4 regions of the Solibacillus sp. iso_87 genome follow, and region 2 is predicted to be linked to each of the others. Evidence: riboswitches for the same ligand, from Rfam matches in the RefSeq annotation. Region 2 holds a riboswitch; each other region holds the start of a gene.
The links. A riboswitch is a leader RNA that binds a small molecule or an ion and turns the genes downstream of it on or off. The one in region 2 is predicted to bind cobalamin.

Region 1 (7,903 bases), 1.8 Mb from region 2:
AGTGCGTTACAAAATAGAATTTATGCGAAAACGGGCTATATCCCGAATGTATATACTTTATCAGGATATATGAAAGGCCAAAGCGGCAAACAATATATTTTCTCAATTTTACTGGAAAACAAATCGAGTGGCACTGTATATATTGACCGTACAATGGCAGCACTTGTAAAAAACTTATAGAGGAGCAAAACAGATGGAGAAATTACTATTAACAGGATTTGAACCATTTTTATCAAATCCGATCAACCCTACAATGGAAGTCGTGCAGGCACTAAACGGAAAATCTATCGGTCAGTTTGAAATTGTTGGCCATGTATTATCTGTGGACTTTGCAAAAGCACCGGAACAGTTTATGGCACTGGTCGAAGAAGTAAAGCCGACGATTATCGTTTCATTAGGATTAGCAGCAGGGCTCACGAAAATATCTCCGGAACGAGTTGCATTGAATGTAAAAGATGGGGAAAAGGACAATGCGGGAAATGCATTTGAAGATGCACCGATTAAAGAAGACGGGCATGTTGCGTATTTGTCGACATTGCCGATCCGCAAAATTGTCAACCGCTTAAATTCTGCAGGTTATCCGACAGCAATATCGAATTCAGCAGGAACGTATTTATGCAATAATATTATGTATGAAGGCTTGTACTATGCTGCAAAGAATGAAAAGATTCGAGCTACAGGATTTATCCACATCCCTGCATCATTCGAGCTGGCGATTGAGCACGGTCGAATTCCCGGCTGGTCAATGCGTGATTTGACAGCTGCCATTGAACTGGCACTTGAAGTATGTGCTGAAAACGTAGTGCTGGCACGGTAAGTATTATAAATTAAATCAAATATCCGGTTATCAAGAAAAGCAATTATATATTGCTTTTCTTTTTATATTTTTTGAAACTTTTTCTTAATTTTTCCGTCAGTACGTTGCTAAACAAATGAAAAGGAGCGATTAACGTTGAAAAAGACAATATTTACATTACTGATCATATTGTTTGTCGTAATGATATTAAAAAATCCGGTTCAAGCAGCAGAACAGAAATCTTTTGGGGATGTAACATATAAAATTGTTACACTTGAAAATGGTAAACAAGAGGTACATATTACAGGATTGACGACACATAAAAACCGCATTGTTGTTCCGGAAAAGATTGAAGGGTTGCCCGTTGTTGAGTTAGTCGATCGTGCATTGTATATGGATCGCTCGGATTATGCTTCTGATGGGACATATTCTGAATGGGATATACCGGGCTATAAGGATCTCTTTATTACTGAAATTGAATTACCGAAAACGCTTAAAAGAATAGGCAAAGAAGCACTTGCCAATCACTTGATCGAAAAGATTTCTCTTCCGGATGGACTGGAAGAGATTGGGCAAATGGCTTTTTCTGGTAATAGCCTGACGACTATTACTATCCCGGCGTCTGTGAAAAAAATAGGCGGGGATATTGTTAGCGGTAACAGAATCAAAACGTATTCATTGCCGCCATCATTTAAAAAATCTGAAAGTAAAAAATCCGGGAACTTTCTTTACGAAAAATTTTCGCATAACGGCAAAACAGAAATTCGAATTACAGGGCATACATTAAAAAAAGCCCAAACAAAAATAACTGTTCCAAATCAAATAAACGGATTACCCGTGACAGAAATTGGAGATTATGCATTTGCTTATCATAGTAGCTTACTCGGACATGATATAGACTATTCAAAACCTTTCATTAAAGAAGTAATACTTCCTGAAACGATCCGTGTAATTGGAGACTATGCGCTGTCAGGCGTCTATTATAATAATATTAATCGTGATTTTTCATTACCGCGCGATTTAGAAGTAATTGGAAATTATGCATTTAAGGGTAACTACATTACGAATAAGGGCAATAATTTAAAACTGCCGGCAAATTTGAAAAGTATTGGAGACGGAGCTTTTCAGTGGAATAGACTGGTGGCTGTTACTATACCGTCTACGGTTACATCAATTGGAAAGTATGCATTTGAATACAATAGGTTAACGGACGTAACGATTGGCAGCAATGTAAAAAATATTTCAGCAGGGGCTTTTAGTGGTAATGAAATTTCTAGTCTAATATTACCGAAACAGTTGAATTCAATTGGAGCCGAGGCTTTTGCTCATAATAAATTACGAAAATTAATGTTGCCATCTACTGTCAAATCAATTGGGGATTTTGCATTTACGTATAATGTATTGGAAGATGTCTCTCTGTCAACTCACCTGCAGACAATTGGCGATGGTGCATTTATACAAAATAAGCTGACCGTCTTAAAAGTGCCGGGTGAAGTTAAAAATCTGCCATTCAATGTAATTGCAGATAATCCACTTCAGGCGGTTATATTGCAAGGATCTTCGACGAAAATTTCATCGTATACGGCCTCAAGAAGAGGTTTTGATACTACTTACTATAATGTGATGGAAAAGCTGGATAAATTGTACTTGGATAAAAACTTTAAAGAAGATTGGTCAAATTGGGATACGGTCATTTCCAATCCTGCAACGTTATATGTAACATGGAAGGGACAAGAACCGGTTGTTTATGAAGGTGAAACTGGTGAACCGATTAAAGAGGAGCCAACGGGCGAACATCCTGTAACGGATCAACCAGTTCCATCCAATCGTTCGTTTCCAGATACAGAAACTCACTGGGCAAAAGATACAATTGCCGATTTTGTGGCAAAGGGAATTATATCCGGTTATCCCGACGGTACATTCCGTCCGAATGATCTGATGCAACGCAAACATGTCGCAAGTATTTTAGTGAAGGTGTATGAATTAAAATCAGCACTAGCACCTGTTGAGTTTAAAGATGTAACTTCGAATCATCCAAACCATACGGCTATTTCCAAATTGCAGCAAGCGGGGGTCATTCATGGATCAGACGGTTTATTTCGACCAAATGATACCCTGACACGCGGCCAAATGGCAAAAATTTTAGTGCTAGCATCCAACTTTACGCCAGGCGGGCAAAAAACATTCCCTGACGTTCCACGTACTTACTGGGCGCATGACTATATTGCCGCACTTGCAGATCTTAATATTGTGGGGGGAAGTAACGGTCAGTTTAATCCGAACGGTGCTGTTACACGCAGTCAATTTGTAGGGATGCTGGATAAGGCATTGAAAGTAATGGAAAAATAGTAAGAAAAAAATCAGCCGTATTATGGCTGATTTTTGTTTTAGATATAGATAATTGAACGGCAAACTCTTCTAAATTATAAACCGACTAGCTTCATCAATTTTTTATAGCGTCTATCCCCAAGCAGCTTATGGATTTTTTGTAAAACCTCTTTTGGAACGCCGGTAAGAGCCCAGCTGATATTGGCATGCTTCAGAATCTTCTGCAGCTTCTGAACTTCCTCAATGCTCAACTCAAGTCCCTGCTGTTTGGCGAAATCCTGCAGTTGCCTGTCATTCATTCCTTTTAAGTTATCAAGCCATTGTAGCATTTGAATTGTCTTCATCCTTTCAAGTTTAATCCCTTTACATGAACATAAAACTGCATTATACTAACTTGATGTAAATCGTAATGATTTTGAATTAGAAAGAAGCGAACGAAATGAAAAAACCATTGATTGAATTGAAGGATGTTTCCTTTCAATATGAATACACACAAGCATTGAAAAATATTTCGCTACGTGTCAATGAAGGCGACTTTTTGGCGTTAATCGGTCAAAACGGTTCCGGAAAATCGACACTTTTGAAATTAATTTTAGGACTGTTAAAGCCCATGTCAGGGGAAATTAAATTATTTGGCGAACAAGCAAACCATTTTAAACACCGCGAATGGATTGGCTATGTTTCGCAAAAATCCAATGCCTTTAACTCGGGGTTTCCTGCAACGGTCGAAGAAGTCGTGAAAAGCGGTTTATCGCAAAAGGTCGGGCTCTTTAAACGCTATCCAAAAGATGCGGATTTTCTAGTAAAAGGTGCTTTAAAAGATGTCGGCATGGAGAAATTTCTAAAACGGAATATTGGTCAGCTTTCCGGAGGGCAACAGCAGCGTGTATTCATCGCACGTGCATTAGTGTCCGATCCGAAGCTTCTTATTTTGGATGAACCGACAGTCGGAATTGACCGTGAAAATGTGCAGGCATTCTATGATATGCTCGCACATTTGAATAAGCATCACAATATGACAATGATTTTAGTTACACATGATGTGGACACGGTTTCGGATCGAGTCAGTCATGTCGCATGCTTAAACCAGTCGATCCATTTCCACGGATACAAAAATGATTTTGATACGATTTCGGAAGAACAGATTGCTAGCTGGAACGGCCACTCTGTTCGAAAGATTCATTAAGAGGAGCAGGCCGTTATGATAGAAGCTATATTAAACTATGAATTTTTACAGAATGCCTTTTTCTCAGGGCTTATTATTGGAGTAATAGCACCATTGCTTGGTGTATTTATCGTAGTAAGACGTTTATCGCTTATTGCAGATGCACTGTCGCATGTTACACTGGCGGGGATTGCGGGAAGCTTGTATTTGAGCCAATCGTTTGCAGCGCTGGCATTGCTGAACCCGATTTATCTAGGGATTGTCGCATCTGTAAGTGGTTCGATTTTAATCGAACGATTACGCAGACTGTATAAACATTATGAAGAACTTGCGATTCCGATTATAATGTCTGGCGGTATCGGTGTGAGTGCCATTTTTATTTCACTTGCAAGCGGATTTAATGCGGATTTAATGAGTTATTTATTCGGCTCTGTATCTGCTGTGTCTCGTCAGGATTTATATGTTGTACTGGCAATTGCAGTCGTCGTTGTTTTATTTTTAATTCTGTTTTTTAAAGAGCTTTTTGTATTGTCGTTCGATGAGGAATATGCGAAAGCGAGCGGTTTACCCGCGAAATGGATTCATTTAATCTTTATGATTGTTGTCGCACTCGTAATCGCAGCAAGTATGCGTATTGTCGGAATTCTGCTTGTTTCAAGCTTAATGACATTACCGGTAGCTGCAGCGATGCGGTTGGCTCGCGGCTTTAAAGAAGCGATCATTTTAGCGATTGTATTTGGAGAGCTGGCAGTAGTAATCGGACTTGTTTCTGCATTTTATCTGAACTTGGCACCGGGTGGAACAATTGTTGTCACATCGATTTTGATCTTACTATTAGTAATTTTATTAAAAAAACTTGTTTTGAAATTCACGATTAAAACGGAAGGGGAAGAAGTACTGTGAATGCAGCGCGCGCGTGGGAAATATTAAAGGATAATGGCTATAAAAAGACGGATAAACGAGAGTTGATTTTGGGTATGTTTGCAGCTACAGACAAATATTTGACTGCCCGTGATTTGTTATCAGTATTGAAAAAAGATTTCCCTGGGATGAGTTTCGATACAATTTACCGTAACTTGGCCACTTTTGTGGAGCTTGATATTTTAGAAGAAACAGAATTAAACGGTGAGCGTAATTTCCGTATGCATTGTGAGTCGGATCACCATCACCACCACTTTATTTGCCGTGATTGCGGGAATGTAAAGGAGCTGTCTGTTTGCCCGATGGAAATGCTCGGTGAAAAACTGCCGGGTTATGCTGTTGAGGCTCATAAATTTGAGATTTACGGGAAATGTCCGGAATGTCTGTAGGTAGCTGTAAAAAATATTTATTGCATAATTTTTTTTATATGCTAAAGTGATTAAGACAAATTGAATAAATTTGCAGGAAAAAGATGCATTATGCATAAATGGGAATTCGGTGCAAATCCGAAGCTATATCCGTAACTGTAAGCGTTGACGAAAATAAGTGTGATACCACTGCTAATATAGCGGGAAGGTACTTATGAGTAAAGTGAGACGCAGAGCCAGGAGACCGATCTTTTTCTTATCGTAACATCCCTCTTCGGAATTAAAGAGAATGTACGGCAGTCACTGATCGAATGAGCATTGTTTTACACTCTTTTATTGATTTTTGAAGCCATCCATTTTCTTGGGTGGCTTTTTTTCGTTCACTCGTTAATTTCGGTGTGGTACTACTTGAAGTGAGGAGAATTTTATGAAAAAGGATATCCGTTTTTCCTGTTATCCGTTTATGCGGGAAAAATCTAGCTGCGTCGATTATGAAATCCGCACCGATTCTTTGACGACGCGAATCGGTACAATCTTTCCAACGTTAGTTAATGATGCATCCGGTCAAGTCGTCTTGGAAGATCTAAGGAAGATTCAACCGTTAGCCTATCATGCCAATGGTTCGGTCCGCGGTAAATTGGCCATTACATCAGAGGATATACAATGGCTAAGCGATCGATACGATTTTTATGTAGATGAAGTCGGGGAAACGATTCAGCAATTTGTACTGCCCCAAGGAATTGAAAGTGCCGCGAGACTGCATATTTGCCGGAGTGAGGCGAAAAAGTCTTACAGAGCATTACATAAAGTAAGCGAAGAAAGAGAAGTGGATGAAATTCTGTTTGATTTTCTCGGACTGCTGGCCAATGTATTTTTTGTCATGGCGGTCTATATGAATCAGCAGCATCAACAGGAGGAAATTCCATTTATCTCAAAATCCTATCCAACGAAAAAGAAAAAAGGAGTTACAACAAATGAAATTTAATAACAAATGGGTCGTTGCTTTAGCGGCAACATTATTACTGGCAGCATGTGGATCAGATGAGGAAAAAACAGAAAAGGACATTAATAATGCATCCAAAAATGATGGCGCTTCCTATACAGTTGTAGATGACCGTGGTGTTGAAGTGACATTCGATGAAGTACCGGAAACGATTATTTCCCTACAGCCAAGCAATACAGAAATTTTGTTTGAACTGGGCGTCGGAGAACAAATTATCGGTGCAACAGAATTTGATACATATCCGGAAGCCGCACAAGAAATTGAACGTGTTTCGACTTCTACAGTCATTAATGCAGAACGAATTGTTGAATTAGATCCGGATGTCGTGATTGCTTACACAATCGGAGAGGAAACACAAATTACCCAATTGGAAGATGCGGGTTTAAAAGTATTTGTAATTGCCTCTGCGGCGACATTTGATGATGTTTACTCGGATATTATCCAGCTATCTGAAGTAATGGGTGTCGAAGATAGAGGGGAGAAAGTTGTAGCCGACATTAAGGCGCAAATCGAAACAGTACAGGAAAAAACAGCGAATGTCGATACGAAGAAAAAAGCCTATTATGAAGTGTCGCCAGCTCCGGATCTTTGGACTACCGGAAGCAGTACGTTCCAGCAGGAAATAATGGATCACGCAAATGTTGAAAATATATTTGCTGATCAGACGAGCTGGATCAGTGTGACAGAAGAAGATGTTATTACTCGTAACCCTGAAATTATTATTACACCTGCAACGTATATGGAAAATGCAGTTGAGGAAATTCTTGGACGTACAGGCTGGGATAAAATACAGGCAGTCACAGACCAGGCAGTTTATTTAGTGGATGGGGACATTATGTCACGTCCTGGACCACGTATTGGTGAAGCGGTAGAAATTATGGCACAATCAATATACCCGGAACTGTTTAAATAAGTATAGAATAGAAGGACATGCCTTAGTTTAGGCATGTTCTTTTTACATGTAAGGATGAGGAGGGAGACGATTGATCTTTATAACGGGTGGTGTACGTAGCGGGAAAAGTGCTTTTGCAGAGAAATACGCAAGGCAATTAGGTGAGACAAAGACGCTCTACTATATCGCGACAGGAGTATCTTTTGATGATGAAATGAAAAAACGGATTATCCGCCATCAGCAGGACCGTGAAAATCAGAATGCCAACTGGAACACAGTGGAAATGCAAGTTGAAGTTCCTGTAGCAATCGGACAACTTTCTAACGAGGCAGTTGTGCTTTTTGAATGTGTGACAACATGGCTTTCGAATGTACTGTATACATATGAACAAAAAAATGAAAATAGAGAATATATTGATAATTGCATCAAA
Region 2 (7,903 bases):
TCCTGTAACGCTACATATGCTTTTGTGCTCGCTTCATTAACTGCTATGTATTCTGGCTCTAAATCATCAGAAGGGTTCGTATTTTTCTTTAATATTACATTGTCTGCCACGAGCTCCGCGCGCTTTTCAGGTGTATCGAATGCATCGAAGAAAAGCGTCTCTTCTGTTAGAACGTCATAGCCGTTTGCTGTATCAATAACAGAAATGCTGCCTTTCGGGTCCACAATATCCTTGCCATAACCTTCACGCGGTTCGCCTTCATTTGCCGTTAAAAGCTTCTTCCCGTCTGTTGTGAATGTAATGTTATCTGGTTGACTGCCTACTTTTGTAGCGCCAAGAAGCTTGCCTTCACCAGTGAGTACTACGGCATAACCGGCAGTATTGTAGCCTTTTGCCTGTACAGACACCGCAATCACATTTTCTTTCGGATGTACCGTAATACTTGTTAAGTCCCCGTATTCAAAAATTTGGTCAAATGAGGCAATCGTTTTCGCGATATCAATCGAAAGGAAAGGCTTTAAATTCATTGCTCCGTCTTTTGTATAGTTGAGTGAGATTGCTTCGATTTTTTTCGTTTCGCCATTTACGACATATGTTGCATGTGAGTGCGGGTTATACGCAACGATTTCCGTTGTACCGCCATCTTCATTTTGAACACCTGAATCATAGCGGGCATCCAGACTTAACGCTGCTTCTGCGACAATGGCAGGTGTAGTGACCGCCGCTCCAATAAGTGCAGCAGCTAATAATTTCCTAGACATAGACAACATTCCACCTTTACATTTTTTCTAAGTGTAAAGGTGGAATGTTAAGGTTATATAAAGGATTTGTTAGAGTTTGTAAGTATTGCTGTGCCGGGTGAAATGAAAGACCGGGGAAAGTAGAACGGATTGGGGCGAAAGTAGAACTCTGTGCCTTGATTGTAGAACGAAAGCTGGGGAAAGTGGAACAACTTAGCTCAAAAGAGGAATGGTTCGGGAATATTAGAAAGTTCCGGCTTGAAAGTAGAACAGTTCGGCCAGAAAGTAGAACTTGGCACCTTGAATGTAGAACGAAAGCTGGGTAAAGTGGAAAAAGCTGCTCTTTTGAAATACCCTACATAAATTTCCCCGAAAACAAGTACCATTTTTCAATTGTTTCATATGATTTATATGAAAGGGGGAGAAGGTTATCGTCTATACGGAAACGATTGATCTTCAAGGTCATTTATTTACTGCTGTAACGGTTCAATTACCTAAAACAACATTGCTGACGATTTCGAATGAGCATGGGTACATTATGTGTGGTGCACTCGATGTCGGACTGTTAAATGAAAAGTTGGCCGATCGTAAAATCATTGCTGGGCGTGCAGTTGGTGTTCGAACGATCGATGACTTACTTAAAGCTCCACTGGAATCCGTCACATACGAAGCGAGAGCGTGCGGTATCGAAGAAGGTATGATTGGTGAAGACGCGTTATTAAAAATGATTTAGCCAAATATTTGAGCTTTCAGGTAATGAGCTCCATGCAAAAAACCGCTCTTTCAATTTCTTGAAAAAGCGGTCTATACTTTTATTGTAATTAAATTGCTTTATTATAATAAGAAGCTTTTGATCCTTTACTTCTTTTTACGGCTAGAAGCTCTTCCAATTTCTGAATATATTCACGATCTGCTGATATTCTTGTAAGGCTTGTTAATAAATATGGTCTTAACCCGGAATTAATTTTTTGGCATCGCGCAAGATTGATCAAATACTTGGCCATCTTAAATGACTTTAAGTGCGTATGTCCATTTTTAAATTCCTTCTTCGTATTGACGACCATATACTCCTGCTTTCGCCCTTTATAAAAAGGAATAATAATAAACTCATCTTTTTTAAAAATTTGATTCATATTATCTTCATCCTTTTCTCGAATATATTCAAAAACGACCTTTCACATACGGAGAAATAGTGATCACCCCGTTTCCTTTAATGCCCCTCCCGCCTCTCCTCTTTATTGGTCTTACGTTTCCATACCCTATTTACCGCTTACTTTATTCCATGTTCGAATAAAAAAGCACTTTTTTATCTATTATTAACAGTTCGGGTATGTTTTTACATTTAGTTAATATAGGATATTACAGAGGGAATGCATTTGACAGGACAATTGCTTGAACTTCACCGAATTTTCTGTAAAATTAAATCAAGTTCTGTCCATTACCTGTAATGTTTTGGTCGCACACTACATTTACAAGGATTGGGTAGAGCTTTCTTTATCGTCTCTGCTTGGCTGCATAAACGATAAAGTTCCGCTTATTGGTATTTTACTGGTAAAATAAATGGAATAGACTGAAAAACCGTACTTATTTTCCGGGCACACTTTATTCATTGAAAAAAAGGCTACATGAAAAGTAATTGTTTCTTTTAATGTAGCCAGTTTAGTAAATTTTATTTTATGAATTTTTTTTCTTGAAACTCTTTTCTACTTGGCTACTAAGAGCGCTGCCGCTTCTTCCAGCGTGACCATATTCGTAATCATCGAACAAGCCGCATCAAGAATCGGGAACGCTAATGCAGCACCCGATCCTTCCCCAAGTCGCATATTCATATGCAACATCGGTTCAAGTCCTAAAAGCGCTGCCGCAATTTTTGCACCTGGCTCTTCCGATAAATGCGATGGAATCAAATACGCTTTCACATTCGGATTCAATTTATAAGCGATTAATGCTGAAACGGTTGAAATATACCCATCAACTACGACCGGTACACGATTCGCCGCTGCTGCAAGGAAGATTCCCGCCATCCCGCAAATTTCCAGTCCGCCTACTTTTGCCACAACATCAATCGGATCATCCGCGTCCGGCTTATTTAATGCAATCGCTTTTCGAATAATTTCGGCTTTATATTCGATACCGCCAGCTCCAACTCCAGCTCCGAAGCCCGTTACTTCCAGCGGATCACAGCCATGAAGTACTGAAAGAACCGCTGCACTCGGCGTCGTATTCCCGATACCCATTTCTCCGGTACCGATAAGATTGATACCGTTTTGAATGGCTTCAACAGCGACTTCAATCCCTACTTCAATCGCCTGAATCGCTTCTTCTCGTGTCATGGCAGAACCTTTCGCCATATTGTCTGTCCCGTATTTCACCTTTTTAATGATTACTCCCGCATCTTGAGGTAAATCTTCCTTTACTCCGATATCTACCGGGATGACTTTTGCATTCGTTGTTTTCGCAATCGTACACATCCCTGTCGTCCCTTTTGGAAAGGAAAGTGTTTGGAAAACCGTTGTACTTTGCGGGTTCGGCGTTACCCCTTCTTCATACACACCGTGGTCTGCGGCCATAACGATCATCGCTTTGTTATCAATTTTCGGTGCAAGCTCGCCGGTAATTGTAGCGATTTGCATAGCTAAAGATTCAAGCTTCCCTAAACTTTGAGGCGGTTTTGCTAATGAGTCTATGTACTGTCGTGCTTTGTCTTCCATTTGTCGGTCGATTTCCTGAATTTGTTCAATCGTTTGCTGTAATAATTCCATATTCGTTTCCCCCATTAAAATGAATTTTGACAATAAAAATAGCCTGCAGTTTATTCGATAACAAATAAACTACAGACATATCCAGTGTCTATAAACAGTAAGCGTATTAGGCAGGTCTCCTGGCTCAGATTCTCGATTCCATAACCCCTTCCCAGATTTACATCCAGTGGGTTTTGCTACGAAACTCCTCTATACATTGTTGGGATTACGCTAAAGCTTTTCACTTTATTCCCTATTCTCCCTTAAAGGGCACCTAATGCTTGATGAATTTATCATTACTTTACTTTGAACCTGTTTTTTCGTCAAGAGGTGTATGCATTCAGCTTTGATACGTTTCCCCAATCGCCAATGTTTTCAGCTCCGCATTTTCCAACTCCGCCTGCTGCCAGTGGAAATGCAGCCGGTCAATCGCTTCTTTCGGTGTATCATCGGCCAGCATATACGCACCGTAATGCATCGGGATGAACACTTGTGCCCCGACATCACAGAACGCCTGGATCGCTTCTTCGGGTGTCACGTGGGAGGCATGCATAAACCATTCCGGCTCGTATGCACCAATCGGCATTAATGCTGTATGAATGTTAAAGCGTTCGCCGATTTCTTTGAAGCCTCTGAAATATCCGCTATCTCCAGCATAATAAATACTTTGCTCATCCGATACCGTTTGCAATACGAAGCCGCCCCAATGCGATGTATTCGTGTCCCACGGCATGCGTCTTGTCCAATGCTTCGCGGGAACGAAATGAATTTCGAGCGCCCCTGCTTCATACTTGTCATACCATGATAGCTCGATAAAGTTGTGCAGCTTATGACGCTTCATTAAATAACCGAGCCCTTCCGGAATAAGAAATAATATATCCGAGTTTCGTTTTTTCAATGCCTTTAACGTCGGTACGTGCAGGTGATCGTAATGCGCATGCGAGATAAGTACAATATCAATATCCGGCAGCTCATCTAACCGCAATCCCGGCTTCGTTAACCGTTTCGCCACACCCATCCAATTTGCCCAAACCGGATCCGTTAATATATTGAGCCCTTCTTTTTGAATCAAAAATGTCGAGTGACCAATCCACGTAACAGACTGCTCTGAACGGTTACTTTGTAAAAACGCATTCTGCTTTTCTTCACACTGCGGTACTTCGTAATCGACAACTTTCTTTTGCTTTGATCGCTGCCACTTCAGAACATCTTTAAATGTCCCGAGTCGATCATCTTCGTCTAAATTTGAAAAGCGTTCTCTCATCGCAGCACTCTCCTACCTCTAAAAGCTTAATTATATAAATTCCTACTATGATCAACCTGCTTTGGTTTCATTACTATCCTTGCAAAAAAGTAAACAAAAAGACTCAATAAAGCCCCGCGTGTAGTAAAGTTTTCTGATATCTGGATAGATGAAGTGATACCGCTCACGATATTCAATATGTAAAATACAAGGAATCCAAATAACGCAACTGTCATCACTTTATTTTTTCTAGACAATTGTTTTCGATACAGCGGGCTGCCAATGCAATTTCCGCTATACTTTGTCTCTTTAATTTGTTTAATTAAAGCATAAATTAAACAAGCAATTATAATTCCAACTACTGCAAACCCGATTATATCATCCATTTTCATTTTCCCCGTTTCGCTGTTCTCAAGAATAAATTCCCTTAATTTTTTTCGGCAAGACTTTATTTAGAATGATGCCTGCTAACGCCAATCCAATCAAAATCAATCCAATTTCTAATAGGTTATTTAGCCATGTGATTTCAATCATATCCGTTATATTGGAACCACCTATAATGATGAAAACGGCCCCAGCCCATGCCAATAAAAAACCTGCAGCAAATTGTAGCCATTCTTTTTTCGAAAGCTGTTTAAAAACCGCCCTATGCTTATAAAATTTCCTACTCGCAAAAATTAACAAAAACCCTGTTAAAATAAATCCGATCATCACAATCCCCCTTCTTGAAAATTGTTTATGTATGATGGTCCAACGCATCTGTTCCTTTAAAATGTTTGATTGTCGCCCATAACGAGACGATAAACAAAAACGAAAACAGGATAAAGGAAATCCCTGCTAACCATTTAGCAATGACTGATGACGGATTAATAAGTAGCTGGATATTTTTAAACAAGAAACCCGCGCACATAATTTGAGCTAAAATTAAGCTAATACATATAGAAATTGCTTTTGAATTTCCTTGTGCCATAACTGCACTCCTATTTAGTTATTATTTTACTATGCTAACATATTCTACTAACACTAGGTAGTATGGAATTCAGCTCATAAAACTCACAACACCCCTTCAACAAATAAAAAAACCAGCATGAATTTCTCCATGCTGGTATCCCTCAAATCAACTAAGTACACTATCACTTGCCGCATACACTTTCACGCGGTTGCGTCCTTCTTCCTTCGCCGTATATAAAGCGGTATCTGCTTTATGTAATAGCTGATACAGTGTTTCTTCTGTCCAGTCCACTACTTCCGCGACACCAATACTTAACGTAGCTGAAAGATTCCCTGCTTCCGTCATGAGCGGAGCCTGCTCAACGGCAGTTCGGAGTTGGTTGGCTAATATTTCACCTTCTCCTTCATTGAACCCTTTCAGCGCAATGACGAATTCCTCTCCGCCGTAACGCGCGAAGAAATGGCCATCCAGCAATTTTGTTTGACAAGCATTTACGACGTGCACGAGCAACTGGTCGCCAATATGATGCCCGTACGTATCATTCACCCGTTTAAAATGATCGATATCCATTAATAGGACCGTGAATGGCATACTTGTTTCCTTAGCTGCCACAAAATCCTGCTCACTTTGCTGCAGAAATGCGCGGCGATTATAAATCTTAGTCAGCTCATCATAATAAGCCTGCTGCTCCAGTTTTTCCTGTAGCCTTTTGATTTCCGTAATATCTGTAAAAACCAACAACAGTCCTTTGCTGTTTCTCGCTTGTTCCAATGAAGTAATACGGACTTGATAAACCCGCTCCGCATGTTCGGAACATAACCTTACTTCTTGAACGTCCTCAATATCGGCCGTTAATTTGAATGGCAGGGCCTCCCCTGTCTGCTCCTTCCAAAACTTCACAAAGTTTTTGCCGAACATCGACTTATTCAAATTATGTAGCATCACTTTCGATGCTTGATTGAATTCAATAAGCCGGTAAGATTCATCCAATACGATGGCCCCATCATTAATACTATTATAGATTGTATCTTTCGCAATCGGCATAATCCGAAACAGCTGCGATGTGCTGATTGCCCACAAGTATAATAATGAAGAAAGCCATAAAATCATCGGTACCGGATCCACCCCAGGAGGTGTTAATCCATTCAAATAAAGAAAGGCCGTTACTATCGGAACGAGCTGACCGAACATTAACGCGATCAATTGTGGACGATATGTCTTAGCCGTTTCCTTCCAATGGGAAATCAACAGCAAAAATGCGATAAACATGCTGGAAAACGTGTATACACCATGCACCATATACCACATGCCTATCTCCTGATAAACGAAAGGTGCCCCTAAATTCGGGTCTAGTTCAAATACTCGATAATGAAAATGATGCCAGTTATTTGTCGCTACCATTATAATTGTGATAAACGGAATAAGAAGTATGAGCATGCTTCTTCTAACTGTCAACTTAAAGCCTAAATAACTCATGACATATAATAAGCCTAAAGTAGCAGATGTAGGCATCCCGATGTAGAGAATGGTATTCCAGAAACTGATTTGTTCGAGCGTCGTCGATATTAAAGTCATAGCCGAAGCAAAACAGTAAATGCTAATGGCTGCTGTATAGAAAATAAAATAATTTGCGATATTCGTATATTTATGACGTTTACTAAAGGCATAGAGACATAAGTACAAATTCAGTACTCCCGACGTACAAACAAGCGTTATATACATGGTCAATTGCGAACCCATTATTGGTTTACCCTCTCTTAATTAACACTTTTTCCTTATAATGTAGCACATTCTTAAAAATAAATGGATATTTTATTGCAATAAGAATCTTTGATATAATGAAGTAACGAAAAGAATCTTATTATTTTAAGTACAAAAAGTATCATAAACCTATGATACTAAGTCTTATCCCTTTACTTCTTTTCTTATTTAATCCAGAATTACAAGTTAATAGAATGAAAATATTTTTTCGAAATATTAGAAGGGAGTGTTGTTCATGATCCAAAAAACGATAAAGCGGAATAACGTACATATTCGTGGAAAAGGTCAAAAACCATTAATATTCGCTGCTGGATTCGGGTGTGACCAAACGGTATGGAATGATGTTTTTCCTGCTTTTGAAGAGAATTATCAAGTAATTTTATTTGATTATGTCGGGTTTGGAAAATCAGATAGTGCAGCTTTTGACCTTGTGAAATATGGAGAACTGTCCGGTTACGTACAGGAT
Region 3 (7,903 bases), 1.5 Mb from region 2:
CCCTTTGCTTTTTCTTGCAGGCCCTCTATCCCTTCTTTCAGAAATTTTTGGTTCCATTTAGCGATTATACGTGGATTGTTCATCTTAAATTGAATCGCTGTCTCTTGATAGGAAGCACCTGTTTGTTTCATAAAGTGTAATACATCTACTTTAAATTGAACAGAATAGACTTCCTTACTTCTTTTACGTTTAATACCATTATCCCCATATGCTTTGTAGGCAACTACCCATGTTCTAATCGCTGTATTAGATGGAATGGAATATTTTTTAGCTAATCGTTTAAGACCTATTTTTCCTGTTAAATACTCTTTCACAACCTTTAACTTAAATTCATCGCTATATTTTGCCATAGGAAAACACCCCGAAAGTTAGTTTTTTACTCTAACTTTTGGGGTGCAGCACCACATCTAACAATTGGAGGTGCAGTTTTTCTATGGCAAAATTTACTGCGGGAGAAAATTACAAGCGGCGTTACGTTACTTAGATGGTAAAGAAAGTTCTTATCAAATTGTCATGTCAATGGGAACGAATTATCAAGCCATTTTAAAATGGGTCAAACAATATGAAACAAAGGAAATTGTCATGATAACGCAGTGATGGAGAATTTCTTTGGGATACTAAAATCTGAATTCCTTTACTTAAAGGAATTCGAGAGTATCGAGCATTTTAAAATAGAACTAGAAAAATACATAGAATATTACAATACGAAACGAATCAAGGCAAAATTAAAACTGAGTCCGGTGCAATACCGAACTCAGTTCACCCAAGCTGCCTAGGTTAAATTACCGTGTCTAACTTTTAGGGGTCACTTCAAAACCATAGCGTTTAAATTTTAAAATTTAAATGTATCATCAGTAATCGGGGCCACTTTAGCAACCGCATAAGTTGCTCCTTTTTGACTGAAGAAATCATAAGTGGATCCTGTATTGGAAATTCCGTTCATGACAATCGGGTTGACTTCCTCGTCAGGGAACATCGTATCGAGCCCCAAATTCATGAGCGCTTTATTTGCATTATAGCGCACATATTTTTTCACTTCAGGGGAAAGTCCCGTTTCTGCGTATAAATCATCGGTATACTTCATTTCATTTTGATATAAATCGAGTAAATATTCATAGCCCCACAAAGTTAGCTCCTGCTGTTTTTCTGCTGGGAACGTTTTGAAAATGTTCTGGGCGAAAAAGCCGACTGCTACTCCGTGGATTGATTCGTCCATTTTGTTTCAAGTAAGTTCGTCATTCTTACTTCTGCTATATGCAGCTTATAATTTCTTATAAGATCAGATCATATCATATATAGCTTTTGCTATATCTCTCCGCTTCGGATACCATTATTGACTTGTACCCTACTCTACTCGCTTCCATGTAAAACCATGTGCTTTCGATGATCGTTGCACCTTATTGATATATTTTTACCTTTTAACTATCAATCTTGGCTCAGGATTGTCCTCGACTTAACGTTAGGATGTTCCCTGAATTCAAAGAGTTTTACTTGCGCCACGATTTAACGCAAAATTAAACTAATCACTTCCGCACTATTTCTTAAAACACCTTGTCCTCCTAAATAAAGCGGGTAGAAGAAGCCGGAATAGAATAAAAAGCTTTCCAGCATAACTGAAGCGAACATTGCTTTCCATAAGCTTTCCGGGTCATCTTCTTTTATAGCGGTGTATACTTCGCCAATGCGGTTTGCTTTATATTGTAGAAACTCATTTTTTTGGACCCATTCGAAAACTTCGTCGATTTCAGTGTTTGTACATAGTGTTGTAAAAATATATGAATAAGACTTTGCATGGATTGCTTCAAACGATCCGAATACGGTTAACACCGCTTTCTCCTGGAAATCGGGTGTATACTTGGCAATTTCATTCATGCCGATGTTCGTTTGTACCGTATCAAGCAATGTCAGGCCGCCGAACACTTTTTTGTATGTGTCCTGATGTTCGAATTCCTTCCATTGTTTGATGTCTTTACTGACTGCAATTTCTTCGGGGAACCATATTTGTTTCCATTGCTGGTCCCAAAAAATACGAGCCAGCTCACTCGTCGGGGTATTCCAGTTGACCGCTTTATACGTTAAATCTGACATGCGACACACTCCTCAATTGTTAGTAATCGTTGGCGTACGTAATAAACGGTTTTAATGCCTTTCGTCCACGCATATATATAAGCTTTTGCCAATTGTTCTGTGTTCCACTGATCGGTTACGTATAGTGTCATGGAAATCCCCTGGTCGACATGCTTTTGCGCGGCTGCGTAAAGGTCGATCAGCTCATACGGGTTTACTTCATAGGCTTCGGTATAAAGTTCCTGGTTATCATTTGTTAAAAACGGCATCGGATAAATTGTACGGCTGTCCGCATAGTCACGAACTTCCACGCGTTCTGTTACAGGGGCGATGGAAGCGGTACAGCTGCGGATGTAGGAAATACTGCCAGTAGGAGCGATTGCAAGTCTATATGAGTGGAATAGTCCATGCTCCAATACGTCAGCCTTCAACTGCTGCCACATATTTCGAGTAATAATCGGTGTACCCCCAAGTGCTTTAATCACTTCAGGTGTAAGTTCTTTTTCTTCTTTATTTATATAAGCTTCAAAGTAAACACCACTCGCATAATCACTTTCCTCAAACCGATAAAACGTTTCGTTCTTTTGCTTAGCAATTTCCATTGATGCTTTTAATGAGTAATAGTTCAGTGCTTCCATAAATGCATCAATAAATTCAATCGAATCTTTGGAACCATAACGTATTCCACTTTGTACAAGGTGACCATGCAAGTTCATAACGCCCAAACCGACAGAGTGCATCACTTTGTTGGCTTTGGACACAGAAGGGACGTTGACGATATCGGTCATCGTAGAAACATTCGTCAATAGACGTATTGCTGTATCGACAAGCTGTCCGAAATCCTGAACTTTCGTCGCTTCGTGAATGTCAATCGATCCTAAATTGCAAGAAACATCAAGGCCATATACATTAGGCTCGTTTTGGTCGGTAACAACACTTGTTTGCTGGTATTGGAGAATTTCAGTGCATAGATTCGACATCTTCACACGCCCGATTTCTTTTAATGGATGCTCGTTATTAACATTATCATCGAATATTTCAAACGGGTAGCCTGATTCAAACTGCGCTTTTTTAATTTCCGTATACAATTTACGGGCATTTAATCGTTTCAGTTTACGGATGTTCGGATTATCCAATAACTCGTAGTACATTTCTGTAATCGAAATTTCTGACATGCGTTTCCCGTATTCTTTATAAATATCATAAGAACTGAACAGGACGATATCTTTATCTCGGCGCATTAATTCAAAGAAAATATCTGGAAGAATAATCCCTGTAGATAGTGTAGCTAAACGGATTTTGTCGTCGGCATTTGGTTTCTTGGAAGAGATGAACGCCTCAATATCACCGTGGAAAACATTCAGGTAGACGACTCCTGAACCATTTCGTTGACCAAGCTGATTCGAATACGAGAATGAATTTTCCAGCAGTTTCGCAACGGGCATAACCCCGCTCGCACGGTTTAATATCCCTTTAATCGGATCACCTAAAGGACGAAGATCGGTCAAGTTTACCCCGACACCGCCGCCTAAACGGGAAAGTTCCAGACAATAACCGATGTTTTCCGCGATCGAATTCATCGTATCGTCCATCGTCAATTTAAAGCATGAGACAAGCTCACCACGCGCTTTTTTCCCGCTGTTTAAAGCAGTAGGTGTTGCCGGCTGGTAGGCAGTCATGACCGCTTCAATGGCCTTTTCCGCCAACGTTTCATCACCTTGTGCTAAATAAAGGGCGATGATGACAATTCGATCCTCGTACTTTTCAAGAATCTCTTTTCCATCTCGGCTTTTCATCGCATAGCTTTCGTAAAACTTCGAAGCACTCATGAATGAAGGGAACCGGAACTTGTAGGAATAGGCTTTTTTGTACATACGTTTAATAAAGTCCATTGTGTACAAATTAAAAAACTCTTTTTCGTAATAGCCTTCATCAACTAAATAGCGCACTTTTTCCTCTATATCAATAAAGTAGCGTAAACGGACATTGACGTCTTCCAGAAAATAGCGGCGTGTTGCTTCTTTGTCTTTCGCCAAATCCAGTTCACCGGTTGCACGGTAACGGTTTAAAATATCGTTATTTAATTTTAAATACTGTTTCATATCGATGCCTCTTTCCAAATGGAGTAGTAGTAATCTGTAATCGACTCGTAATTAGCCGGAGTTCCTCGCATTTCCACTTTTTCAATTAACGGAATTCCGTATTGTGCAGCTAAAAGGTCACCAGCACGGCCGAAAAAACCATGACCGAAATTCCGGTTTCCGCTTACGATGATTCCTTTGCATAAATCAAAGTGCGCAGTCATGAACTGGTCGACGATAGGGGGGACAGAGCCTAATCCATCCGTATACGTAAATAAAAGATACGGTTCATCGATTTTCATCACTTCGGCCAGTTCCTTTGCGGGTAAGCCGAGTTTTTGCACGATGTATCGTACATTACCAGTTCGTGAAGCATAAATGATCATGCAGTCATTTCAGAAATGCGATCGATAATAGATGTCGGCTCTGCAATAAACTCACCGTTTATTTCAAATAACGGCACAGATAGAAAACCTGCATCGATTACTTTTTGTTTAGCTGTTTCGTCCTGGTCAATATTAATGACCTCTACTTCCAAGTTGGCCGCATCAAGTTCTGATTTTACCCATAGGCATTTTGGGCAAATTGTTTTCGTATAAAGTTTCATAATAGAATCCCTCGCTATATAAATATTACTAGTAATCGTGTCGTACATGTATGCGGGCGAGATTTGTGACAAATAAAAAAGCTATCCCGGAAAACAGGATAGCTTGAAATGGAAACGAGTTAAAGAGCGCCTCCATTTCCTATTCCCCGAAGAAATGTACGTAGTTTTAACGCGGCAGGTCTCCTGGCTTTGCCTCATCCGTCAGACATACCTTCCCATGCATTGCACAGTGGTCTATTCGTCTTCAGTCAGCATTTACAGTTACGGGGACAGCGTTGGATTCACACCAAACTTCCCTTTTAAACTACATTTAGTAGTACCGTGATAAAAAAACACAATATATAGTTGAATTGAGTATAAGCTTTAACAACATAAAAGTAAAGAGCCTAAAGAAAGATAACATAAATCCAATAAGAATTCTAGAAAACTCCCTATTGAAAATAAAGAAAAAATATGGTTTTGTTATAACTGCATGTAAATAGATTTTATAAATGAGAAAGTTGGTTGAATATGTCAATTCAATTGAAAATTAAGAAAGCCCACCCGGATGCTGTATTGCCGAAACAAGCGCGAGAAGGGGATGCAGGGATGGATTTAAGTGCGGTTGAAGAGAAAGTTTTACTGCCTGGTGAATACGGATTAATTAAAACTGGCATTCAGATTGAACTGCAGGAAGGAACCGAAGCGCAAGTACGTCCCCGAAGTGGATTGGCATTGAAACACGGGATTACGGTGTTAAATAGTCCAGGTACGATTGATGCAGGCTACCGCGGTGAAATCGGTGTGATTTTAATCAATCACGGGAAAGAACCGTTTACGATTGAAAAGCAAATGCGTATCGCTCAGCTAGTCGTCCAATATGTCCCGCAAGTGTTCATTGAAGAAACAAACGAACTGTCGGATACGGAGCGCGGTGATAAGGGCTTTGGTTCGAGCGGAGTGAAATAATGAAAAAAGCCTGGTTTCGAATGAACTCAGGCTTTTTAATCTTCCTTTTCCCATTTTATGTAATTATATGACGTTTGAAAAACAAATACGATCACGAGCAATAGCGTAACAAATATAAAGTTAGCGGAAAACCCTTCAAAATAATAAATGATTGCTAACGGAAGAATTCATATCGGTATGGAATAAATCGTACGTAAAAATTTACGGCGGTATGAAAGGGCATGATAGGCAAATTTAAATCCTTTTATCCACTTTCGTTTTTTTCCTGTAATACATAGAAAATAGGTTGGAAAAAAGTTTCAGAATTATTGCATTTTTGTTTTATCAAAATAGTAGTAAGTAGAAATTATCTTGAGGTTTTCTAATAGTTACTAAGCGTACATATGAATAAGTGGAAACGTTTTTCCATTTAAAAGGGGATCAATTTATTTTAGTCGAATTGATAACAATGGGAAATCGAACAAGTTGGATGTGAAAAAAGGGAGGCATTGTATGCGAAGCGTGCAAAGTGTATTGTTTGAGAAGTTTTTAATACTTCGCGGAACAAAGAAGAAATTTATGGATTTACGACTGCTAGATGATTATATTGCAATGAAACATAACGAGAAACCATATGAACTGGATGCTAAATTTAGAGAGCAGCACCAAATACAAAAAGACGAACTGAATAGCATGCACTATTATACAATCAATGAACAGCAAACACCGGAAAAGGTCATCTACTATTTCCACGGCGGTGCGTATATTAATGATCCACTGATTTTTCATTGGCGTTATTTAGTGAAGCTTGCACAGGAGTCAAATTTCACGATTATTGTGCCGATTTATCCGAAGCTACCAAAACATACACATAAAGAATGCTTTAATGCCATTCACGATTTATATGATTATCTCGTTTTAAAATATGATGCTCCTTTTTTTTTATGGGGGATTCTGCTGGTGGAGGCTTGTCATTGGCGCTGGCGCAGGATGTTAAAAGATGTTCCAAAAAACAGCCGCAGCATATTGTTCTACATTCCGCATGGCTCGATGTACGGGGTGAAGATCCGCGCTACAGAGAACTTGAAAAACTTGACCCGATGCTAGGAGTGATAGGCGCACAGGAACTTGGCAGGTTATGGGCGGACGGATTGGAGTTAACCGACTACAAAATAAGTCCTGTGCATGGAGAACTGAAAGACATCGGACAAATTACCGCTTTTATCGGGACAGGTGAACTGCTGCTAGTCGATGCAAGTATGCTTCTCGATAAAGCAAAAGAACAGGGTGTAGCAATCCATTACTATGAATACCCAAAAATGAACCATGTTTTCCCGGTATTTCCGATTCCGGAAGCAAAGAAAGCAATGAAACAACTGCTTAAGATTATAAAAAATTAGAACTAATTATTAAGGAGCTTTTACAGTAATGAAATGTATATTATCCGACACTTTTAAATATAGGACAAAATAAATAAGCCAAATTAACAATAGCTGGTAAGGAGGGAAGTGAGCAAATATCAAGTCCATATTTTTCCCTTGACTGTTTACAAAGGTAATTTCACATATCCCACAAGCAGTTTTCCGGTATCGCCTGTTTACAGATGACAAACAAAAACAGGTGTGTTGAAAGGTGAAAAAATTTCTACACACCTGCATTACTTCAGTAAATTTGGCATCCGTTTAATTAATAAAGGTCTTTGCGTGAGAGTTAAGGACCCCACAAAGCCGAGACAGCTTGGATTTCGAGGCACAAGCTATGTTAAAAACCTCTAGAAACAAAGATGAACATTACTGGATTAATTATTGGACTGTGTACCCGCCATCTAAAACGATCGCCTGACCAGTCATTCCTTTTGCTCCCTCGCTTGAGATAAATAGAGCCAAATCAGAGATTTCTTTTACATCAAGTAATCTTTTTTGAGGAACGAGTGGATAAATCACTTCTTCCAATACGTTTTCGAGAGGTATATTACGTGTTGCTGCTAAGTCTTGCAATTGATTTCGAACAAGTGGTGTATCTACATAGCCTGGACAAATAGCGTTAACCGTTATGCCATCTGATGCAGTTTCAAGTGCCGCAACTTTTGTTAGACCAATAACACCATGTTTGGCTGAATTATAGGCTGCTTTCCCTGCAAATCCAACAAGCCCGTTAATTGAAGCCATATTAATAATACGGCCAAATTTTTGTTTTCTCATATGCGGTAACACATGCTTAG
Region 4 (7,903 bases), 1.5 Mb from region 2:
TTGATTGACCAAATACTTTCTCAACGATATCTTCTATACGTTCAGAAAATTTATGATTGAACTCTTCTTTTCGACCAAGTTGAATATAGTCATAACGTGTTTTTAATAAGTATGCGAATAATCCCAGCGCATAAAGTAACACGGCGATGAATGCAATCCAGTTAATAATTATAAATGTATTCATTGTTTTCCCCCCTGGAATACGAAGTTTTTACCCCTTTGTTTATCCAATTCACCCCGATAAACTATATGAATCTATAAACCCATTGTAGTTATGAATGAGCATTCAGTCAACAGATTTCGTCATTAATTCTGAAAATTAAATCAAAATATAAAAAATGCTAGTTAGACAATTTTATTGCCTTAACTAGCATTTTTCGTTCATTTGAATACGTCGCCACTCCGGATATATTCGACATCCTGGATTGATAATCGGTAGTTTACGACACGTGCTGCAGCAAATAAATAATCCGATAATCGGTTTAAATACTTCTGTACAACTGGTGATACATCTTCAATTTCTTTCATTAAAGATACAGTTTCCCGTTCCGCGCGGCGGGCAACTGTGCGGGCGATATGCAGAGTAGCAGCTGCCGGTGCCCCACCTGGTAAGATGAAACGTTTTAATGGCGGTGCTTCTTCGGAAAGTGCATCGATACGTTTCTCCAAAACAGCAATCGGTTCTTCCTTAAGTTTGTAATGACGTTCTTTCATTACATTCGCCAAGTCCCCGCCTCCATCAAATAATTCATGTTGAATGGCAGTTAAATCTTCAATCAAATCTTTGAACTTTTCCTGGTCCAATTCACTGACAGCTTTACCGATAAATGAATTCAGCTCATCAATTGTGCCATATGCTTCAACGCGCAGATGGTCTTTATCGACACGTCCTCCAATAATGCTCGTTTTCCCTGTATCGCCTGTCTTTGTATATAATTTCATCAATAATCACCCTTTCGATTTAATATTATTTCTAGGCTTTTTGAAAACTCCCTAATGACACAATTTTTTTAAGCGGAAGTTTTATTCTTCCAAGATACTTTACTTATTATAATGCTGTTTATATTTTTTAATTGCTTCTATTGTAACTTCGAAAACAGCCCGGCCGATTAGTTTGCCGATTTCCGTAATAGGTCCTGCATACGGCATTTCATCCCCTTGTTGGGTAGCGGCAATCAATAGACTGTCGGTTGCGGTACTTGTTGCAATTGTATTTGTCACTGAATCTTTTATTTGCTGATCTGCCAATGCTTTCGTTTTTGCTTCTGTTGCCGTAATCATCGCTTGAATAAATGCTTCATCTGTCAGCTTCCCATTAATGATTACCCATGTATTAATCGTACCGACATGTGGCTCTTCTTCCCGCAAATATGTTTTTGTAACGTCGACACTGTTTCCTACACCTGCTGTTACCATGACTAGGATTTCTACGTTATTTTTCGAGAAATGCCGAATTACTGCGCAGCTTGTTTCCACTGCAGTCAACATAACGACCGTATTTGTTGGAGAAAACTTACGCTCTTTTAAAAATCGCTCCGTTTCCTCTTTCACATTATAAATATCGTATTCTGGAGCAATGGAACGATTTAGTAATGTGTCATACCAGCCTATGCCGGCATTATGTACAGCAGAAGAAATAACTTTCAGCGGTGCCTGGGCCTGATATTCGATATAGTCTTCTGTTATTTGAAACTGGTCCATCTGGATTGTCGCAGCTTTTCGTTCCATTTCATTCGTTGGCAGCATCGTAATTTGCGGTTTTGGCAGCTCCGGGTGAGGATATGTCGCAATTCGAGCCTGATACACATCGGCAATCTGTTCTTGCAATACGACTTCATGCGGCTCGCCAAACGCCCGTACTTCACCATTTTCCAACAGAAGGAGTTCATCACAATAAAGTGATGCCAAGTTAATATCATGGAAAATCGAGACAACCGTCAGCCCCTGCACCTCAACTTGCATCCGAATCATATCCAGAATCTGCTTTTGATGGGCGATATCCAAATGGTTTGTCGGTTCATCCAATAGAAGCAACTCCGAATTTTGTGCAAGTGCCTGGGCAATAAATACCCGTTGCTGCTCGCCTCCCGATAAAAACTCCAAATACTGATTTTTATATTGCGACACACCTGTGCTTTCCATTGCCTGCTGAACTGTCGTCTCATCTTCTTCGGTCCAGGAAGAAAAGAATCCGCTTTGATGGGGGTAACGTCCTAACGAAACCGCATCATATACACTGTTCGTAAATGCACTTGCATTTAATTGAGGCAGAACCGCCATCTTTTTCGCCAATTGCTTGTTGTCATAGCTTTTAAGCGGTTTCTCTTCGATGAAAATTTCACCTGTTTCAGGCTTCAGCACACCACTGATCAGTTTCAGTAATGTCGATTTTCCGCTGCCGTTCGGACCAAGAATCCCGAGAATTCTTCCTTTTTCCATGTGAAACGTCATATTTTTCACAACCGTTTTCCCACCGTAACCGCCGGATAGATTATTTACTTTTAACATTATGCAACAACCTTTCTACGTTGCTTGAAGAAAATATAGGCAAAGACAGGTGCTCCAATAAAGGAAGTAATAACACCAATCGGCAGTTCGATAGGAGCAATAATTGTTCGCGATACTAAGTCACAAATGACGAGCAGGCTTGCACCGTTCAAAAACGACAATGTCAATAAATGTCGATGGTCTGCTCCGATTAGCAGGCGAATCATATGCGGTACTACTAATCCGACAAATCCAATTGTCCCGGATGCAGCAACAGCCGCTCCTGTTAGAATGGAACCGCCCGCCAATATCATATACTTGCTGCGCTTAACATTTACCCCTAAATACTGGGCACGCTCTTCTCCATAAATCATCGCATTCAATTCACGGCGAGTCAGCCAAATAATTGCCGTTCCAAGCACCATAAATGGCAGAACCATCCGGACATATGGCCACCCTCGCATCGATACACTTCCTAGAAGCCAGCCGATGATTTCTCGTAGCTGTTCACCAGTAAGTGCGACCATTAAGGAAATACAGGACCCTAAAAACGAGCTGAAAATAATTCCCGTCAAAATCAGCGTCTCCATTTTCATCGAGCGGTCAACAAGTCTGGCAAATGTCAGGACGATGATCATCGTACATGCAGCTCCAGCCATACTGAATACCGGCAATGTGAATACACCCAGCACCGGTATGGAAATGCCTAAAAAGATTGTCATTACCGCACCTACCGAGGCCCCTGATGAAATACCTAATGTGTATGGATCTGCCAAAGGGTTTTTAAGCAACCCTTGGAATGCTGCCCCCGCAATTGCTAAAGAAGCCCCGATTAATGCGGCTAAAATGACGCGTGGCATTCGGATTTTCCACAAAATACTGTATGCAACCGGATCTGTTGTTTTATCCCACAATGTCGAAAACGGAATATTAACAGACCCGAACGAAATGCCGATCCATATACTGCTTAAAAGTAATCCAATCGATAGTACATAGGCGATTGAATATTTTTTATTCATTGAATACCTCTGGATAAATTGCTTCCCCAATTGATTCAATACCTTCTACAATACGCGGACCTTGTCGACTTGTCGTATCGCTATCGACTAATTTCACATTGGCGTTTTTCACAGCATCCATTTCTGCATATGCATCATTTTCCTCGATTGCTGCCAAGTCGTTTTCATATGTTACTAAAATGATATCCGGATTGCTCTTTACAAATTGCTCCGAGCTGTACTGCGGCCACCCGAGTTCCGGAACGGCATTTTCTACATTTAATACTTCAAGCATTTCACTAATGAACGTCTCCTGTCCAGCAACATATAGTTCTGGATTTGTCCCAACAACAACAAAGACGGACTTCTCTTCCAGGTCGGCTACTTTCACTTCAATTTCTTCAATCCCCTCTTTGATAGAGGCAATCATTTCTTCGGCTTCTTGATCTTTATTTGTCAGCTGTCCAATTTGTTCAATTGTTTCGTATGTTTCTTCAAATGTTTTCGCATCTTTTACAACAAAGACAGGAATGCCTACTGTTTCAAGCTGCGCAATTGCCTGTTCATTGAAGCTGTACATTCCGGATTCATGTGCGACTACTAAATCGGGTTGCAGGCTGATTATTTGCTCTAAATTGAACTCCATTCCTCCAACTGATTCTTTTGATAATGCTTCTTCAGGATATGTATCGTTGTCGTTCACAGCAATAATCTCATCGTTTAATCCTAGGCCGAATAAAATTTCCGTATTCGATGGGGCTAATGTAATTATGCGTTCCGGTGCTTTTTCAAGTGTAATTTCTTTGTCTAAAGCATCTTTTAATGTAACCGGAAATTGTGCTGTTTCAGTTACTTCTGTGCTTCCCTTTGTTGATTGTTCATCTATAGCTTTTTCCGAATTACATGCCGCCAATGTTAATGTAAGTAATGCTGCGGAAGAAAGCAGTTGCCATTTTTTCATAATAAAAACCTCCTGAAATCTCTTTGTATAATTTTCTACAAAAATAAAAAGCTCCCTACTTATAAACGAAGGAAGCTTTACATATGCAAATAATATTCAATAAAAAGAATTTATCCGCCATATCCTATCCTCGTAGGTATAATTCAGGGCATTATAAAGGCAGGTCTCCTGGCTTAGGCATGAACGTTAAAGAGCGCCTTCCCGAAAAGTTTTTTCAGTGGCATGTTGCTCTTAACTAGCAATTACAGTGGCGGGACCGCATCGGAATTGAACCGATTTCCCTTTTACTCCTTACTCAATCCAACGAGTAAGAACCTTTATCGTCCATATTTAATTTATGCCTTTATTATAACGGAAGATTAACGGAATGTATGCAGATTTATTAAAGTGTCAGATAATTTGACGTAAGCTATGAATGGATGCCCATTATCCTTAAATATGGTAGGTATAGTCATCTGGAAGTACGCGGCGCAGGAATTGCTTTGTACGTTCTTCTTTTGGCTGCACGAAAATTTCGTGTGGTGAGCCTTCTTCAATAACATTCCCGCCGTCCATGAAAATGACACGGTTGGCCACATCGCGCGCGAACGACATTTCATGTGTAACGACTAACATTGTCGTCCCTTCTTTTGCGATGTCTTTCATCACACCTAATACTTCCCCTACTAGTTCAGGATCGAGTGCTGATGTTGGCTCATCAAATAAAATAATATCCGGATTTAATGCAACAGCACGTGCAATGCCAACACGTTGTTGTTGGCCACCTGACAATTGGCTTGGATAAGAATCATATTTCTCTGATAAGCCCACTTTATCAAGGGCCTTTTTAGAAATTGTATATGCTTCGTCTTTTTTTATACCACGCCCGATGATAAGCCCTTCAGCTACATTTTCAAGCGCTGTTTTATTATTGAATAGATTGTAGTTTTGAAAGACGAATGCAGTTTTTTTACGAATCGCTAAAATATCCTTTTTCGACGCTTTATTTAAATCAACCGAAATATTGTCGAAACTTGCGGTCCCCTCTTCAGCACGTTCCAAAAAGTTAATGCAGCGCAGCAATGTCGTTTTTCCCGAACCACTTGGACCTAAAATGACGACGACATCCCCTTTATCAATCGTTAAATCGACCCCTTTTAATATTTTGAGTTCCCCAAATGTTTTATGAATATTTTTAATTTCAAGCATTCCGATTCCTCCTTAAACTGTCACCGCTTTATAGCGACTTAAACGCTTCTCAGACCATTTAAATAAATATTCAACCGTCATACAGATAATTAAATAAACAATGAAAATATCAATATATGCCTCTAAATAATTGTATCCAAAGTTCGCCTCTACTTTTGCCTTAAGGGTGATTTCCTGTAATGAAATCGCATACCCGAGCGATGTTGCTTTAATTAAGTTGATCGTCGCTGTACACAGGTTCGGCATCGCAGACACTAATGCTTGTGGAATAATAATACGTCGGTAAGCCTGTGCTGTTGTAAGTCCAACTGATTGAGCGGCTTCCAGCTGACCTTTCGGAACAGTTTGTATGGCCGATCGAAACACTTCAATTAGTACTGCTGCTGTATTAAATGAAAAAATGATAAATGCATACCATAACGGATTCACTTCATAAATTGGATAGTCGATATTGTATTTCTCAAACAACCCACTTAACAGCAAGGGAATCGTTGCATATAAAACGAAAATTTGAATAATAACAGGTGTACCGCGGACAAATGAGATGTAGATTTTCGCAAAAAAGTTGATGACCGGTACTTCATAAACACGTGCAAGTGCTAGTAAAAAACCTAATGGTACGGCTACAAAAAGTGAAACAACCGTAACGAGAAGCGCTACTGGAACACCACTTAATGCAACAAAAAACGTATCAAATAAAAATTGCCAGTTGATCAATCCCATTGTAAGCCCCCTCCTACGTTATTTTAATCGATTGTTTCCCTTTACTGAATGCTTTTTCAAGCAAGGCAAAGATTTTTTCAATGGAGATGGATAGTATCCAATAAATAACCGCTAATGCGATGTAAATCTCAAGAGTATGTGTTCCGTAATTGTTCGCAATAATTAAGTTTGCCTTCCCTACGATATCGATAAAGCCGATTGTGTAAGCAAGTGCCCCTTCTTGTAAAACTGAAATTAGACCATTTCCGAAGTTTGGAAGAGCAACAACAAACGCCTGCGGGAAAATGATGCGACGATAAGCTTGAAACGGTGTTAATCCTACACTGACGGCCGCTTCAAATTGCCCGCGGTCGATCGCCAAATACGAAGAGCGAATCACCTCTGACATCATTGCCGCAAATTGCAGACTAAATGTAACAACAACAAATACGCCTGTCGGTACATTTTGCAAGTAAATCCCGAATACCCCTTCCGCAAAGGCGGGAATGCCGTAATACACTAGAAACAGTAAAACAATCGATGGTGTACAACGGATTACGGTCGTATAGCCATTTGCTAAAAGCCTAAGTATTTTATTGGAGCTCAATTTTGCCGCCGCTAGTAGTAGACCAAAAACAGACCCGCCAATAACAGAAAATGCTGCAATATAAAGTGTAATCCATAAGTATGGTAATAAATTGGGCAACGCAGACCAAATGTACGACACATCAAAATATTTCTCCACATTTCTCCGACCTTTCTTTTAAAATGTTGATAAGAAAAGCTACTTAAGCAACAACTTAAGCAGCTTCAAGGAATTATCGATTTACTGATTCTAGTACTTCAAATAAGTCTTTGCCGTAAAACTCTTTACTTAGCTCACGTAAAGCATCTGTTTCTTTGATTTCTGCAATTGCTTTATCGTACGCGTCTGCAAATTCCTGCTGTTTTTTATTGAATAACGGCCATGTTTTAATAACCGCAAACTCGTTGTATACGACTTCATCTTTTAGGTGGTAATATGGTCCGCCTTCTGTTAATACTTGCCCTGTGAATGCTCCTTCGATTTGAACGCCCCCATCAACGCGGCCTTCGTTTACCCATTGAACAACATCCACAGTGAACTCTTCACCTGCTTGTAATTTCACTTGGTTGTCAGGGTTTGCTTCATTGTATTCCGCGATGACTGTGTATTGGGCATTGTTTGCTGCGATAGGTGCCAGCGTATAGCCCGCTGAAGCAAAGTCACTTAGATTTTTAATGTTTTCGTTTTCTTTTTTCAGTACTAATCCTGCACTACTTAATCCTAAAAACTCTTGCGGGAAAATGTATTTCTGTGTACGTTCTTCTGTCCAGAATGCATTTTTTACACCTGCATGATATTTCCCTTGCTCGACACCGATTAGTAAATCATCGTTCGTAGTACCAACGAATTCAAATTCATAATCCGGTAATGCTTCGTCGACAAGTTTCATTACTTCTACGTCATATCCTGTCGCATTGCCGTTTTCATCTAAAAATGTCATTGGCTTTCCCGCTTGGTCGTACGCTACTTTAACAACTGTTA

Region 1: linked by a shared signal. The riboswitch ahead of AC0VXV_RS06170 (hypothetical protein) and the one ahead of cobT (nicotinate-nucleotide--dimethylbenzimidazole phosphoribosyltransferase) in region 2 are both predicted to bind cobalamin.
Region 3: linked by a shared signal. The riboswitch ahead of AC0VXV_RS08120 (glutaredoxin family protein) and the one ahead of cobT (nicotinate-nucleotide--dimethylbenzimidazole phosphoribosyltransferase) in region 2 are both predicted to bind cobalamin.
Region 4: linked by a shared signal. The riboswitch ahead of AC0VXV_RS03180 (ABC transporter substrate-binding protein) and the one ahead of cobT (nicotinate-nucleotide--dimethylbenzimidazole phosphoribosyltransferase) in region 2 are both predicted to bind cobalamin.

Annotation. Positions count from the first base shown of each region.
Region 1 covers NZ_CM149656.1:1,267,955-1,275,857, forward strand. The annotation lists gene dacB (D-alanyl-D-alanine carboxypeptidase/D-alanyl-D-alanine endopeptidase) at 1-180, shown strand, start outside; gene AC0VXV_RS06140 (pyroglutamyl-peptidase I) at 194-817, shown strand; gene AC0VXV_RS06145 (leucine-rich repeat protein) at 953-3,145, shown strand; gene AC0VXV_RS06150 (isopropylmalate synthase) at 3,220-3,453, opposite strand; gene AC0VXV_RS06155 (metal ABC transporter ATP-binding protein) at 3,564-4,310, shown strand; gene AC0VXV_RS06160 (metal ABC transporter permease) at 4,326-5,192, shown strand; gene AC0VXV_RS06165 (Fur family transcriptional regulator) at 5,189-5,599, shown strand; cobalamin riboswitch at 5,664-5,845, shown strand; gene AC0VXV_RS06170 (hypothetical protein) at 6,006-6,563, shown strand; gene AC0VXV_RS06175 (ABC transporter substrate-binding protein) at 6,553-7,494, shown strand; gene AC0VXV_RS06180 (bifunctional adenosylcobinamide kinase/adenosylcobinamide-phosphate guanylyltransferase) at 7,565-7,903, shown strand, end outside.
Region 2 covers NZ_CM149656.1:3,106,233-3,114,135, forward strand. The annotation lists gene AC0VXV_RS15915 (choice-of-anchor I family protein) at 1-761, opposite strand, end outside; gene AC0VXV_RS15920 (YunC family protein) at 1,171-1,473, shown strand; gene AC0VXV_RS15925 (hypothetical protein) at 1,562-1,873, opposite strand; gene cobT (nicotinate-nucleotide--dimethylbenzimidazole phosphoribosyltransferase) at 2,444-3,502, opposite strand; cobalamin riboswitch at 3,595-3,772, opposite strand; gene AC0VXV_RS15935 (MBL fold metallo-hydrolase) at 3,822-4,745, opposite strand; gene AC0VXV_RS15940 (4-aminobutyrate aminotransferase) at 4,772-5,110, opposite strand; gene AC0VXV_RS15945 (hypothetical protein) at 5,136-5,435, opposite strand; gene AC0VXV_RS15950 (hypothetical protein) at 5,461-5,694, opposite strand; gene AC0VXV_RS15955 (histidine kinase N-terminal 7TM domain-containing diguanylate cyclase) at 5,842-7,416, opposite strand; gene AC0VXV_RS15960 (alpha/beta fold hydrolase) at 7,673-7,903, shown strand, end outside.
Region 3 covers NZ_CM149656.1:1,646,602-1,654,504, forward strand. The annotation lists gene AC0VXV_RS08090 (transposase) at 1-350, opposite strand, end outside; partial or broken gene AC0VXV_RS08095 (IS3 family transposase) at 570-776, shown strand; gene AC0VXV_RS08100 (ribonucleotide-diphosphate reductase subunit beta) at 833-1,216, opposite strand; partial or broken gene AC0VXV_RS08105 (ribonucleotide-diphosphate reductase subunit beta) at 1,507-2,088, opposite strand; gene nrdE (class 1b ribonucleoside-diphosphate reductase subunit alpha) at 2,076-4,169, opposite strand; gene nrdI (class Ib ribonucleoside-diphosphate reductase assembly flavoprotein NrdI) at 4,166-4,534, opposite strand; gene AC0VXV_RS08120 (glutaredoxin family protein) at 4,531-4,755, opposite strand; cobalamin riboswitch at 4,912-5,094, opposite strand; gene dut (dUTP diphosphatase) at 5,266-5,703, shown strand; partial or broken gene AC0VXV_RS08130 (alpha/beta hydrolase) at 6,376-6,588, shown strand; gene AC0VXV_RS08135 (alpha/beta hydrolase fold domain-containing protein) at 6,627-7,082, shown strand; gene AC0VXV_RS08140 (3-hydroxybutyrate dehydrogenase) at 7,485-7,903, opposite strand, start outside.
Region 4 covers NZ_CM149656.1:616,585-624,487, reverse strand. The annotation lists gene AC0VXV_RS03200 ((Fe-S)-binding protein) at 1-184, opposite strand, end outside; gene AC0VXV_RS03195 (cob(I)yrinic acid a,c-diamide adenosyltransferase) at 382-942, opposite strand; gene AC0VXV_RS03190 (adenosylcobinamide amidohydrolase) at 1,042-2,508, opposite strand; gene AC0VXV_RS03185 (FecCD family ABC transporter permease) at 2,508-3,506, opposite strand; gene AC0VXV_RS03180 (ABC transporter substrate-binding protein) at 3,499-4,446, opposite strand; cobalamin riboswitch at 4,588-4,780, opposite strand; gene AC0VXV_RS03175 (amino acid ABC transporter ATP-binding protein) at 4,879-5,634, opposite strand; gene AC0VXV_RS03170 (amino acid ABC transporter permease) at 5,647-6,357, opposite strand; gene AC0VXV_RS03165 (amino acid ABC transporter permease) at 6,371-7,081, opposite strand; gene AC0VXV_RS03160 (transporter substrate-binding domain-containing protein) at 7,155-7,903, opposite strand, start outside.